DNA from 2 places in the Lysinibacillus sp. NPDC093216 genome. Region 1 is predicted to be linked to the other one. Evidence: riboswitches for the same ligand, from Rfam matches in the RefSeq annotation. Region 1 holds a riboswitch; the other holds the start of a gene.
The links. Region 1 has a riboswitch for cobalamin ahead of nikA (nickel ABC transporter substrate-binding protein). Riboswitches for the same ligand answer to the same signal wherever they lie in the genome.

Region 1 (7,558 bases):
CACTTAATATTACAATCCGTCACATATAAAAAGTCACGCTTTGAACAAAAAAAGATTGATTTCGATCCTTCTTATTTCGCTAGTGTCCGCGTTAACGAAAAAATTTAGAATGAAATTAATTAGGTTTAATGTATTCTCCTGTGGAAGCATTAAAGCCCGCTGCTTCCAATTTTGTTTGGTCACTATTCCAACCTATCACTATTAGAAGGGTAACATTTCTCTCTATATCTTTTCTAAGCATAAAATTATAGCCTTTAGCCCAATCTTTCCCTGGATAAATACCGCCAATTTTTATGGCTTTTTGAAGCAATTCAGGTGAATCATACTTAATATCTTTCATTTGTATAAACTCTTTTTTAGGGTAAGGAGAAGTACCATCACTCGTTAAATCATTTGTATCATCTATTTTTCCGTCATGAATGGTTACTAAAAAAGCCTTATTAGTTTCTGGCACTCCAAATAAAATATTCCAATGCTTTCTTTTGCCGTTACTTCCGATTGACTTTCCAGGCTTATCTAAATCAATATTTATTGCATCTTTTAATTGAGCATTTTTATTCCATTTCAATGCAGGTGGATAGGCTAATTCAATCGCTTGTTTTATTGATAATTCTTGCTGTTCATCGGCTTCAAATGTATCTTTTGTTAATTGTAGAGAACTAGCAGATACTATCTCAACAGCATCAATTGGAACTAATAAAAGTAAGACAACAAAAACAATTCTTTTCATTTTCTCAAGCCCTTTTTAGGTGTATTATTTCCAAAACTTATTCAAATATTCTGCGTCGTTAGTAAAAAACATTTGTCGAACAATTCCCATGGCAAAAAGGGATATACTGGATTTTATAGAATACTATGAACCAACCTAAATTTTTTAATCAGGAGTGAGGGAATTGGAAGTTACTGAAGAGCAAAAGTCATTATTCAGTAGAATTGGCTATCTCTATTTACCAGCTAATAATATCGATGAAACAATTGAATGGTATCAGAATAAGCTAGGATTTAAGCTTAAAGCACCAAAATTTCAGGATGATATTGGTTATGTGGCAGTATTAACACCGCCAGAAGGATATGTTGTATTACTCCTTGTAGAAACAAAGGATCATACAACAGCAGATTTTTTACGCGATGGTCGCCTGTATCAAACTTTTACGTTGAATTGTCCAGATCTTGAATATACACATCAATCATTAAAGGGTAACGGTATAGAAGTTACCGAGATTATGGTGCGTGGAGAAAATGCTAAATATTTTGTCTTTACCGACCCATCAGGTAATCATATCGAGGCTGCTTGGTCTGTATGGGATTAAGTGACAAAAATAGGTGCTTTAGTACAAGAAGAATGATCAGACTTTATGTTTAATCATTCGAAAAGATAGTTGCTATTCAACTAACGGTCTGTTTAGTGGAACAAGATATAAAACTTTTGATGATAAAATTAGTCAATTGTAAAGGCTGTATTCTAAAAAAATGTTGCTATATAACTCCCATGAAAGAACGTAATAATCTTTCATTTTCTGTGGTGAAATGTTGATTTTTGCGCTACATAGATGGCTAACGGGGGAGGTTAGTGGAAGAAGGGCCATTGTAATAATGTGTAGAAATAAACAAATATAACTAATTCTAAACAGGAGGTATTATGAAGGATATTAGTTTATGTGTTAAAGAGTTGGATGTCCATTATTACGAATTAGGAAAGAACACTAAACCCACAATAGTCTGTTTACACGGACTTGGAAATAGTGGGGCAGTCTTTTCTGAGTTAGCTGAATACCTAGAAGATGATTTTCATATATTATCTTTTGATAATCCAGGTCACGGAGGCACATCTCCTTTTGTAAATGAAGATGGTTATCTATTTTCAAGTCTTGCAAAATGGTATAACGATGTATTCGAACGAGTCTTAAAAGAACCCTTTTATATTTTGGGCCATTCTTGGGGAGCTGATATAGCTTTACACTATGCTAAAATGTACCCTAAAAAAATTAAAGGGGTTATCTTACTTGATGGTGGCTATACGTTTCCAGATTTCCAAGAAGATATGACCTTTTCTAAAGTATATGATGGGTGGAATGATTATATGGAGCATTCCTCGGTTTTTGACACTTGGGCTGATGTAATCGGGGAGTACCAACAATATACAGACCGATGGAATGAAAAAATTGAACAAATGGTTCAAACACTTTTTAATAAAAGAGAAAAATATGAACTTATTACTTCAAAGTTTACTGTATTATCTATTATTAAAGCATTTTTTAGAGAAAGTTTTACAACAGCTTATCCATACATAAAATCACCATTGATTCTTATCCACGCAACTCTTCCCAAAGAGTTAATAAACGCTAGAAGAACTGGAATCAACAAATTAAAACAGCATATAGAAAATGTCACCATTGTTTCAATGGAAGCAACTGATCATATGGTTCATTGGGATAACCCTAAAAAAGTAGCTAATGAAATTCATAACTGGGTATCTAAATGTTGAGCTACGTGGCGATTGCAAAAAAATATTACACCAATTGAAGTGAACGGAACCTCGGAAATTGGGGACGTTGTGGTCATTTCTTTAATAGTAGCCTCATTTCTAGCTGCATTTTTTAGCCAAAAGGGCAAGTTGAGAATTTTTTCTTTAATTGTTTCCGCCATTCCAGTGCTTTTTCTACTAGGATTGATTTTACTACCGATATTTTATTTGTTAGAGCAATAATCGGATACGTTCTTTGTAAAAAGATGGTGAAGTTATTGCACTTCAACTAACGAATGCTTTAATTATAAGAAGATTGGGGAAAAGATAAAATATTTCCGAAATAAAGGTTATCTATTTGTTGCTTGAACACCAATAAAAATTGTTAAAAAGAGTGGTGATAAAGTGGAGAATGTAAATCAAAATAAGCGTATTCTTTATGCGGTTTTCGAGCATGATATTCAATTGCCAATCCTAGATATTACTCATCCCCTTTTCAACGCAAGTATTGATGAACAGGCGTATCATTTGAGCTGTCTTAAGTCAGCCAAGAGCATTGAATCATTAAAAAAGATGCCTGGCTTTATCCGCAACATCTTTCTGACTACTCCCACAGATAAGCAGTGGGGTTCTTATGTACTTAAGAGAAGCGTTACAAAGCTCTCCACAGATGGTGTTGCCATGTCCTGTGTACAACATCTTTGATTTATCTTCTGTTCCATAAGACTTTCTTATTTACACAACCGATGTTGTACAAGAGACCAGGACTAAGATTCCTGGTCTTATTATGTTAGTCATTACTATAAGGTTATTATTATATTCAGAAAATAAAATTGACGTGAACATTTGAGCATGTTATGTTTAATACAAATTTCATAGCAATCATTACAAGTTTGAGTGAAATAAGCTTTCATTCAATTAAAAGGAAAATGGGTGTAAATCCCATGCTGTCCCGCAGCTGTAAATGAGGAGTTTTGTTTAGATTACCACTGAGTGAATACTTGGGAAGGTGAAGCAAAATCATGATTCATGAGCCAGAATGCCTGCTTGTAAGGAGATTCATTGATGATCTACGAAAGATAGGGAGATGGATAGGGGCTTACTCACAGTAAGTTATTCTGTCCTTATTCTTTTGGAATAAGGTTTTTTTTATGCCTTTTTTCACTCTGTAGATTCTTCATTTAGTGCACCACAAACAAAGATAGGAGACAGAAAATGAGATTGACAAAGTATTTACTTCCTTTCATGCTTGTTATGATGTTCAGTTTACTTACTGGCTGTACAAGCACTGAAAAGGAAGAGACAGCAACGAAACAACAGACTGACGAAAAAATGATAACGATTGGATGGCCATTAGATGTAGGTCCATTAAATCCCCATACATATTTACCAAATCAAATGACAGCACAAGCGATGGTCTATGAATCATTGGTTGAATATAACGATGACGGAACAATTACGCCGAAACTAGCAGAAAGTTGGGACATCTCAAAGGACAAAACTTCTTATGTTTTCCATTTAAGAAAAGATGTCAAGTATTCTGACGGAACGGCTTTTAATGCAGACAATGTGATTCGTAACTTTCATGCAGTTTTAGCAAATCGTGATATGCATTCTTGGATGGGCATGGTTAATCATATTAAAGAGGTTGTGAAAGTGGATGACTTTACAATTCGTTTGCAATTGGATGAACCCTATTATCCTGTCTTAAACGAACTTGCCTTCGTAAGACCTTTCCGTTTTTTAGGTGATAATGGATTCCCTAAAGGTGATGCGACAAAAGATTCAATCAAAGCACCAATTGGGACAGGCCCATGGGTATTAACAGATTACAAAAAGGATGAATATGCTTTATTTAGTCGCAACGAAAACTACTGGGGAGAAAAACCTCTTGTAGAACAAATAAAAGTAAAAATTATCCCTGATTCAGAATCTATCTCGTTAGCATTTGAAAACGAAGAATTAGATTTAATATATGGTCGTGGCATCATTAGTTTAGATAACTATACGTTTTTAAAAGATAGCGGGAAATATAAAACCGCTACGTCTGAACCTTTATCTACGCGTGCGCTACTGTTGAATACACAGTCAGGTCCGTTAGCAGAATTAAAGGTACGTCAAGCGATTCAATATGCAATCAATAAGGAACAGATGGTTGACAGTATTACACATGGTACTGAAAAAGTGGCCAATACACTATTTTGGGATGCTGTGCCTTATGCCAATATTGATTTAGCGCCAATTTTATATAATCCGAAAAAAGCGCAACAATTGCTAGATGAAGCGGGATGGACGCTTCAGAAGGGTGAAAAAATTCGCTCTAAAAACGGACAGCCACTAACATTAGATTTAATCTACATTGCGACAGATGCGATTCAAAAACCTATGGCAGAACTAATGCAAGGTGAACTTGCGAAAATAGGGGTACAATTGAATTTAGAAGGCGCAGATGTGATGGTAGGTCTGCAAAAATTAATGGATGATCAAGTTGATATTAATTTCTGGCGTACAAATGGACCACCAACAGATCCACATAGCTTTGCTAATGAATCAGCTACACCAAACGCTAATGGTGTCTATGAAGCAAAATTAGGCTTACCAAATGCCAAAGAAATCGATAATAGCATTCATCAATTATTAGTAGGTACAGATGAAAAAGAGCGAGTGCAACTTTATACGGATATTTTAACAATGTTCCATGACCAAGCACTATTCTATCCTATATCTTACGAAACAAATAACGTGATTTATCAGCCATATATGAAGGATTTTGCTCCACGTGCATCTGAATATGATATTCCATTTGCACAAATGGATAAAGAAAAATAACTGTAAAAGAGAGAGTATGTCTATCAAAGACAGCTCTCTCTTTATCATAGGATTGATTAGGAAGTGACAGCATGTATGAATCGACATGGATGTTTTGTTTAAAAAGAATTTTGACTTTACCGTTTGTACTATTGGGCGTATCCATCCTGACTTTTGTATTTATTCGTTTCGTTCCAGTAGAACCTGCTGAGGTCATTCTTAGATTGGCAAGAGTTGCACCAACAGCAGAAGCCATTCAAGCATTACGTGAAGAACTTGGAACAGACAAACCTTTTCTTATTCAATATTTACTGTGGATAAAAGGCGTTTTGCATTTAGATTTTGGTACATCTTTTGTTAGTAAATTACCAGTAGCACATGAACTTTTCGCGAAATTACCCGCTACCATTGAATTAGCAGTTGCTGCATTTGTGTTAATTTTAGGATTAAGTATACCATTAGGGATCATAAGTGCATTATATAAGCATTCCATCATCGATAAAATCATTAGACTATTGACTATCATGAGTGTATCGATTCCAACATTTTGGTTAGGTTTTTTACTATTATATATATTTAGCTTGAAATTAGGGATCTTCCCGACAAATGGAAAGGGCACACTAGTACATCTAGTTTTACCTGCACTCGCATTAGCTTTACCAACAATTGGACTGTTCGTCCAGTTTATCCGTACAACCATCATTGAGGAATTACAACAGCATTATGTTCAATATGCACAGCTAAGAGGATTAAAAAACTCTGTGATCCTCGTACGCCATGTTTTGAGAAATGCTATTATCCCGCTATCTACTGTGTTAGGTATGACGCTTGGTAATTTACTAGGTGGTGCAGTAATTGTAGAGCAGGTTTTTAGTTGGCCAGGACTTGGGAGGTATTTAATAGAATCCATTATTAACAGGGATTACCCAGTTGTACAATGCTATGTATTGATTATTGCTGTCATTTATGTGCTTGCAAATTTATGCACAGATGTATTGCATCGTCTATTGGATCCTCATCTGATGATGAAGGACAGGAGAGATTGAAGTGAGCCTATTACATAAAGAACTCAGATTATTTAGTCTAACGATACTGCTAGTCATTGGCTTGTTAGGACTGTTTGCGCCAATTTTAATGCCTCATGACCCTTTAGCAGTCGATATATCAAAGAAATTTTCAGGTCCAACATGGGACTATCCATTAGGTACAGATCATTTAGGAAGATGTGTTTTTTCACGATTGCTTTTAGGTATTCGCTATTCTTTAGGATCAGCGCTCGTCATTCAAATAGTAGCCATTCTTTTAGCGATCTTACTAGGTGCTTTTGTTGCGCTAAAACGAGGCCTGATAGATTTCCTATTTATTCGAATATGTGATATTTTATTAGCTTTTCCTACACTTGTCCTTGCATTTGGACTTTTAGGTTTATTAGGTCCTAGCTTAAAAAATGTGTTGATCGCACTTATTTTTACGCAATTTATTTATTATTCAAGATTGATAAGAAGTTTATTTATTGGAATGAACGAAAAAGATTTTATTCAAGCAGCAAGAATCAGTGGCACTTCTGGAATCAAATTAATCAAACGCCATTATATCCCCAATTTACTGCCACCTATCGTAACAATAGTCGTATTAGATATAGGAAAGGTTATTTTAGAAATTGCAGGCTTTTCCTTTATTGGACTTGGCGTGCAGGCCCCCATCCCTGAATGGGGAATGATGGTGAATGAAGGAAAACAATACATCCGTCAACATCCTGAATTAATGCTTTATCCTGGACTTGCCATCGTCCTTGTTGTGCTATTATTGAATCATTTGGCAAGTAGTTTCAAGAAGCTTGACCAGTAAAGGGGTAATTATGGAGAAAGTTTTAGAAGTGAAAGACTTAACGGTAAAAATCGGTGAGAAAAATATAGTAACCTCTATCAATTTGACAGCCTATAAAGGGCGTGTCTTAGGGATTATAGGGGAAAGTGGTAGTGGCAAGACAATGCTTTGCCGCGCTATCATGCAATCATTACCGGCTTCGGCGCAGATCACACAAGGCCAAATCATCTACCAACAAGAAAATTTATTGAATGTATCAGCTGCTAAATTGAGAGCGTATCGCGGAAGGCATCTGTCTATGATTATGCAAAATCCGTCTACAGCTTTTGATCGTATTCAAACAATCGAAAGTCATTTTCGGGAATCATTAAAAGCTCACTTTGTAATTACTAAAAAAGAAATGAGACAGATTGCCATTGATGCTATGTATAAAGTCAATTTACCCAATCCAGAAAAGCT
Region 2 (7,558 bases), on a different contig from region 1:
GATCGAAGCTCATGTAGATACCCGCTTTGAGGTACAACCTTAACAACACAACCATTCTGAGTTAATAAACGTTTAAACTCTTCGTAATTGGCAGGCGATAAAATATTTAATATGGCATCGAAGCTTGATTTGGCAAATGGACTTTTCGCTAAATCACCAACACACCAAATTTGCTCTGGATAATGTCGGGATGCAGCAAGTATGCCTTCTTTCGCTATATCAATACCTATGCCAATACTGTTATCTTTTTTATCTTCCATAATACGGGCTAAATGCGAACCCTCACCACACCCTGTATCAAGCACGGTTTCTGCATTAGCAATCAGCTCTCCGATTTTATCTTCTACTAAATCATAGATGCCACTATCAATAACCGCTTTTCGAGATTCAAAGAGGTCTTTACCGTACTTAGAAATAGCACCATGTGTCAGCATATTGACGTAGCCTTGCTTGGCAATATCAAAAGAATGATTTGAGGAACATACTAATCTACCCTGCTCAAATACACTCATTGACTCCTGACAAATTGGACAAGCAAAAAGTGTCATATTTTTATCCATTAAGGCTGCCCCTGCAGCTCTTTTAGAAAGTGCTCCCATTAATTCGTCTCCTTTTGTTCTGTAGGTGAAACAAGTGCAAAACGCTCCCACTTACGACTTCTCCATCTAAAGTATACAATAATGGCTCGCATCCATTCATCTGCCGAAATCGCTAGCCAAATACCTACTAACCCCCAATGTAAAACGAATACGAACAAGTACCCGAGTGGGAGGCTCATACATACCATTGATAAGAAACCGATTTTCACCGGGAATCTTGCATCCCCCGAGGCACGCAATGAGTTAATAACTACAATATTCATTGTACGCCCTGTTTCAAGCAGAATGCTTAATGCTAGGACAGATGCCCCGATGGCTATTACCTCTGGATTATCAGTGAAAACGTGCATAAGTTGCTTACGGAATATCGTCACAACTACAACCATAGTTATCGTAAAGGCAAAAGCTGCTCGTACACTTAACCAAAGCTGATGATAAGCTTGATCTTTTTTACCAGCACCGACATTTCGCCCAATAATTATAGCTGTGCCCGTCCCGATTGCAATCGCAAATAAATACGTAAACATCGAAATATTCATAGCATATTGTCTTGCAGCAAGTGTCTCTGTGCCTAAATACGTTGCATAATAAAGGAAGACAATCTGACAGAACTGATAAAGCACCTGCTCAAATGCTGACGGTAAGCCTATATTTAATATTTTTTGAACATATTCCTTTGAATACTCGAAATAATATTCTAACTTCACCCTTACTTCCATCACTTGATACAACAGCCAGAAAAACACAAGAACTGCTAATCCCCGACTTACAACTGAGGAAATAGCCGCTCCTTTTACACCTAACTCCGGTAATCCTAAGTTACCAAAGATTAAACCGTAGTTTAATACAACGTGTAGCACATTCATACCTAGTGATACATACATCGTTTGCTTTGTCCATCCATGTACACGGATAATCGCTGCTAACGCATTTATAATTGCCTGTAAAAAAATAAAGCTTCCTATGATTGCCAAATAGCTTTGGGCATATTTAAGCACTTCTCCCTGCAAGTTCATCATGGTCATTAAATGACTCGAAAAGAAGAAAAATAAGACACTCATCATTAGTCCAACGACCAAATTCATCGTTACTGCTAAAGCAGAAATTTTCGCAGCTTCAAAAAAGCGCCTTGAACCTAAGTATTGAGATACAACAATGGAAGCACCATTACCAACTACCTCAAGTATTAAAATTGCAATATGAATATACTGATTGGCTGCACCAACCCCTGATACTGCATTATCTGATAAAGCACTAAGCATAAAAGTATCTGCTAGTCCCATTAACATAAATAAAAATACTTCTAAAAATATCGGCCACGTTAAATGGAACAAGCTTAACTTATTTGTCTCTTTTATATCACTTTCTCTTACTGTGTCTGACAATTTCAACTTCTCCTATACGCTTCATAAGAATTTTACGGGCAGTTAATCTCCCAACTACCGATTTTGAGATGAGAGTTTTGTACCTGACACTTCGCTTTCGGTACAGTTAAATGACTGCCCGTTACAGCGGGATAAAAATATATAGTATCTTATCATAGATTTTTAGGGTGTAAAGAGTATTTATAACGAAACATTGTAAAGGTAGTATAATACGTAAAAAATCCCTCTCACAATTTTATGCGAAAGGGTTTCTTATCATAGTAAGCAATGGTCATGCAATTGCTTACGTTTTTCTGTTGTTAAACCAAACTCTTGCTCTAAAAAAGCAGTCTTAGAACCATATCGGTTATCCATTGCATCAAATGCCGCTTGTAAATAGTCCTCACGGGCAGACATTAAGGCGTAAAATTGCTGTAATTCTCGATCGCTATAATCTTGCTGAATTGTCTGAGCCATTCGTTCTACTAAGGGACGTAGATGTACATTTGTATCTAAATAGTCCTCCATGATCGTTTCCTCAGGTACATCTAACGCCAGTAAAATAAGTGCGCTGCCAATACCTGTTCGATCCTTCCCAACCGCACAATGGTGAACAAGCCCTAAATTTTCAGGTTGTTGAATCGTTGCTATTAACTTTTTAAACGAGTCATTATTAAAAGGCATTTGTGCATAAAATTCTCGGAACATCTCTAGGCTTACAACCTTATAAAAATCTTTTCCACCAGTGTTTGTAGGCATCTCAAAAGCATGATTTCCCTTTGCTGGTATTTGAATATACTTGGCATACGGAAATACCGGATTAGGATTATTTTGAGCCTCATGGTTGTCTCGATAATCAAAAATTGTTTTCACACCTAGCGTTTTAAATAGCTCCTTATCTGTTTTCGTCATTTTACCAAGTGCTGCTGAACGATAAATCAAACCATTCTTAACAGTACGCCCATCTCTCGACTTATAACCACCCATATCACGAAAATTATAAACTGCTTCAAACGGAACAATCTTCATATCAAACTGTTTCATTCACTGCACCTCTCTCTGTTAGCAAGCATGCTTACCTCTATATTATAGAACAATTCGATATAATACCAATTTTCGCACTAGGGAATGTCATACGCTACTTTGAACGCTGAGGGGGGGATTTCAGCGAATCTTTATTGAAGCGGGGAGATGGCCGTATTACCTGATCACTTTTTCATCAAAGCGGAGCAGTTATCCACTCTAACCGATCACTTTTTCATCAAAGCAGAGCAGTTATCCACCTTACCTGATCACTTTTTCATCAAAGCAGAGCAGTTATCCACTTTACCTGATCACTTCTTCATCAAAGCGGAGCAGTTATCCACTCTAACCGATCACTTCTGCTTCATAGCGGAGCAGTTATCCACTCTAACCGATCACTTCTGCTTCATAGCGGAGCAGTTATCCACTCTAACCGATCACTTTCTCTTCAAAGCAGAGCAGTTATCCACTTTACCTGATCACTTCTTCATCAAAGCGGATCAGTTATCCACTCCAACCGATCACTTCTGCTTCATAGCGGAGCAGTTATCCACTCTAACCGATCACTTTCTCTTCAAAGCAGAGCAGTTATCCACTCTACCTGATCACTTCTTCATCATAGCGGAGCAGTTATCCACTCCAACCGATCACTTCTGCTTCATAGCGGAGCAGTTATCCACTCCAACTGATCACTTCTTCATCAAAGCGGAGTAGTTATCCACTCTAACCGATCACTTCTGCTTCAAAGTGGATCAGTTATCCACTCCAACCGATCACTTTCTCTTCAAAGCGGATCAGTTATCCACTCCAACCGATCACTTTCTCTTCAAAGCGGATCAGTTATCCACTCCAACCGACACTTCTTCACCGAAGAGAAACGGGTTTTTACCCTGACATTTCACTATTATCCATCAAAAAAGCTGCCCTTGATAAAGGACAGCTCCAAAATACTATTTAAATAACTCAGGGTAAACTGCTTTTGCTATTAACTCAACAGCTTCGCCAATACGCGGACCCGGACGGTTTGAAATATCAGTGTCTATAGAATACACCGCTTTATTTTGAATGGCAGTGATTGAATTCCATCCATCACGAGAGAGGATTTCTGCCGTTGGGTTTTCCCCATAGTTTACGGTTGTTAAAATGACATCTGGATTTTTTGCAATAATATCTTCCTCAGATACCTTTGCCCAACTTTTGAGGTCAGCAAAAACGTTCTTAACATTTGCAGCATCTAAAATCTCTTGTTGGAATGTACCAGAACCAGGTGTATATATGTCTGGCTTCGGACTAATTTCTAAATAGATATTTTTTGGTTCTTTCACATCTTTAACTTTTGCTTGGACTTCTGCAATTTTACCTTTAATATCATCATTTAACTTGTCGCCTTTATCTTTGATTCCCATAACTGTTGCGATTTGTTGGATATCCCCGTACACATCATCAAATGTTTTAGCCGATTGAATGGCAAACACTTTAATACCTGCATCTTCGAGACCTTTTAAGGCATTTAAATTTTCTTCATCGCCTCCAGTTGTATAGGCAATAACGACATCTGGCTTTAACGCTAAATTACGCTCACTATTGAATTTTACAGAATCAGAAACACGTTCAATTTTTTGCGCTTCTTCCGGATACGTATCATATTCAGTTGCACCAACGATTTTATCCCCCACACCTAGAGCAAATAAAATTTCTGTATTACTTGGTTGCAATGAAACAATAGTTTTAGGTGCGGCAGCAAACTCTACTTCTACGCCACGGTCATCCTTAACTTTATATCTAGTTTTCTCAACTTGTTGATCTTCCTTAGAAATAGTCTCTTTATTAATATCCTCTTTCGCGCCACAGCCAACTAAAACGAGTGCTAACATTAACACAGAAAGCCATTGTAGCTTAAACATTTTCTTCATTTCATTGATTCTCCTTTTTCTTTTTCATCGGGTATGACTTACTAATAAACGGTATTTCAGCAATACCAGCCTGCTGATTCATAAAGACAACCATTACAAAAAAGACATTGGCTAGTAATCCTAAATAATCAAAGAGAATAGCAGGTACTTCCCGTTCTTCAGATACTTTGTGCAAAACGCGATATGATTTTTTCGCCTCACTACGGCATAAATGTAATGCAGTAGCAGCCTCTGTCCCTTGAGGTAATACAAAGTTTTGTATTTCATCCTTAACATGACTAACATAGAAATCATAGCGATTACTTAGCCAAGTCAAATTATCTTCAGTTACCGCCAATTTACCTCGTACTGAGCCATTTACATGGTAAGCCATTGGTAAAATGGCTAGTAAATCATCTACTACTACCTCTACCGTTTCCTTTTTTACCGCCACCAAAGCGACGCCAATATGTGTTGTAAGGCTATCTGTTCGAATTTCAAAATCTACCGTTGATGCCTTTTCACGCATAAATGGATAACAAGAATAACGTGCATCTTTTTTCAAATCTAAGTCCCCGCTTTCCTTCGTGAAAAATTCTTACTTTATTCACACCTTCTTAGGATTCCAGCAGGTGAAAGATAAGTGTACATAAAAAAAACGTTGTTCCCACTCCTAAGGAAACAACGAAAATAACATAATAGTGTCGTATAGACACAACATAGCCTATGTAATTGCCGCATATTCTCCTAGCTTCCGAAGAGTTATCATACGTTCAAACAAAGGTCGGTCTCCTGGCTTGTACAGTTCACTACATTCAATCATGTTGTGAGTCATAAAAACCTTCCCATCAGATAATTCGACAGTGGTATATCTTTATGATTCCTGTACTTACAGTTGCGGAAACAGCTTCGGTTTTTCACCGAATTCCCGATTATGCTATAGTTTAGCACCCTTATTCTGCAAGAATTATTCACTTGTTTAGCAGTTTAACATAGATTAATAGGAAAAAATAGCTGTGGAATTAGAATAAACAAATACGATGGATAAAGATCATGCAGGTATCACCTTATGCACGCGGGTGTATTCGTTACCCCACGGGCATTTCACATGCTCGTGCAGGTATTTGTTATATTTCATAGATTGATGTTATAAAAGCTATCTCTCAACGAAAGCATGCGCAAAAAAACAGCTATTTTACATCTTTTAACGGATGGCATTCTTATATTTCTTTTTGCATTTAACATCTTCTTCTTCTTCAATTAAACGTCGAGCAATCTCTAGTAGTTTTGGGTCATTCGTTGCATCGAATAGCTTTTTAAAAGATACAATAATATCATAGCGTATCAATGTCGGGTGCTTTTCGTCTAAGCATATTTGAAATCTTTTCGCCAAATATGACACGACTAAATCTCTTTGTACCTGCCCTGCTAAACCTATTCTCCAAATCGCCTGCAAAGTATGCCTCGAAGTTTCTGTTTTTTCATCATACGTTACTGCCCAAATCTTTAAGAAGTCCTCTAATACTCTTTCTTCGGGATCACTTTTTGCTGCCAATGCGCATAAAAATTGTGCAGCACTTGCACGTACATGTCCATTTTTGTATGTAAGAGCTTGAACAAGTTGTTCCCAAACTGAATATGTCCAATCAACTGGTTCTTGCATAATTTTCATTAATTCTTCGTATGATTTGTATTGAATATCAAGGTCACGCTCTGTTAAATTACTAAAAAGTTGCAAAATCTCTTTTTCCATGATTCATCCCTACCTTTATTGTTTCAGAACGTAAAAATGGTAAACTTGTAAGTATTGTATTAATTTCTATCATTCGTTACTTTACTACTACGAAACTAAAGTCACAAACACTTTTAATTTCAAAGTAAGGTCCCAATTATTATATTTCAAAATTATCAGAAATGAGTATCAATATGCAAGGAAACATTTCTTTCGGCTATAAAAGACACATTTTACATGTTAGCTTTATAATCGGAATTAGCCTTCTATGAATCCAAGCGAAATACGCTATAACGATGGCAATCATTATATGGATAATTGATGCTATACCTTACATCGGCTCTATTTTCATTTTAGTAACTGGTAATATGGTAGTAAATATATCTACTTATGTAAATAAATTCATCCTAGATGTTATTTTACTCATTATTCATCGACTAGTCGAGCCTAAATTAATGGATCACTATATCAGGGATGATAGGTTTACTCGCAAAATCTTGAATACCGTCAAATATTAAAAAAGGTCATCTTTGTAATTTTTTTTACAAAGATGACCTTTTCGCTATTTAAATCGTCTATATAATAGTAGGGCTTATTGAATACGACCGAAGCCTACTAAATATTGATTCCACCAATCAAGTGATTCAATGACAACACCTTTATTTTGAGCATCGATCATCGTGTTATTTCCTAAGTAAATACCTACATGCGCTATGCCTGAACCATAGCTGAAGAATACTAGGTCACCTACACGTGCTTCACTTGCTGAAATACGTTGTGTTGCTAAATATTGTTGTGATGCTGTACGTGGTAAAGATACGCCTGCTTGTTTGTAAGACCATTGCACAAGACCTGAACAGTCAAATCCTGTTGATGGGTTACTGCCGCCCCAAACATAGCTACGGCCTAAGAATTGCTTTGCAGTTGAAATTGCATCACCTGAAGATG

Region 2: another riboswitch for cobalamin. It lies ahead of ACQKOG_RS05195 (hypothetical protein); the one in region 1 lies ahead of nikA (nickel ABC transporter substrate-binding protein).

What each region holds. Positions count from the first base shown of each region.
Region 1 covers NZ_JBNNVB010000016.1:74-7,631, forward strand. The annotation lists gene ACQKOG_RS16830 (hypothetical protein) at 116-730, opposite strand; gene ACQKOG_RS16835 (VOC family protein) at 894-1,310, shown strand; gene ACQKOG_RS16840 (alpha/beta fold hydrolase) at 1,640-2,485, shown strand; gene ACQKOG_RS16845 (hypothetical protein) at 2,870-3,169, shown strand; cobalamin riboswitch at 3,337-3,529, shown strand; gene nikA (nickel ABC transporter substrate-binding protein) at 3,680-5,293, shown strand; gene nikB (nickel ABC transporter permease) at 5,365-6,318, shown strand; gene ACQKOG_RS16860 (ABC transporter permease subunit) at 6,320-7,120, shown strand; gene ACQKOG_RS16865 (ABC transporter ATP-binding protein) at 7,131-7,558, shown strand, end outside.
Region 2 covers NZ_JBNNVB010000003.1:109,029-116,586, forward strand. The annotation lists gene ACQKOG_RS05170 (putative RNA methyltransferase) at 1-599, opposite strand, end outside; gene ACQKOG_RS05175 (MATE family efflux transporter) at 599-1,984, opposite strand; gene ACQKOG_RS05180 (tyrosine-protein phosphatase) at 2,240-3,007, opposite strand; gene ACQKOG_RS05185 (hypothetical protein) at 3,155-3,700, shown strand; gene ACQKOG_RS05190 (ABC transporter substrate-binding protein) at 3,937-4,899, opposite strand; gene ACQKOG_RS05195 (hypothetical protein) at 4,901-5,443, opposite strand; cobalamin riboswitch at 5,644-5,849, opposite strand; gene ACQKOG_RS05200 (hypothetical protein) at 6,083-6,631, opposite strand; gene ACQKOG_RS05205 (NlpC/P60 family protein) at 7,203-7,558, opposite strand, start outside.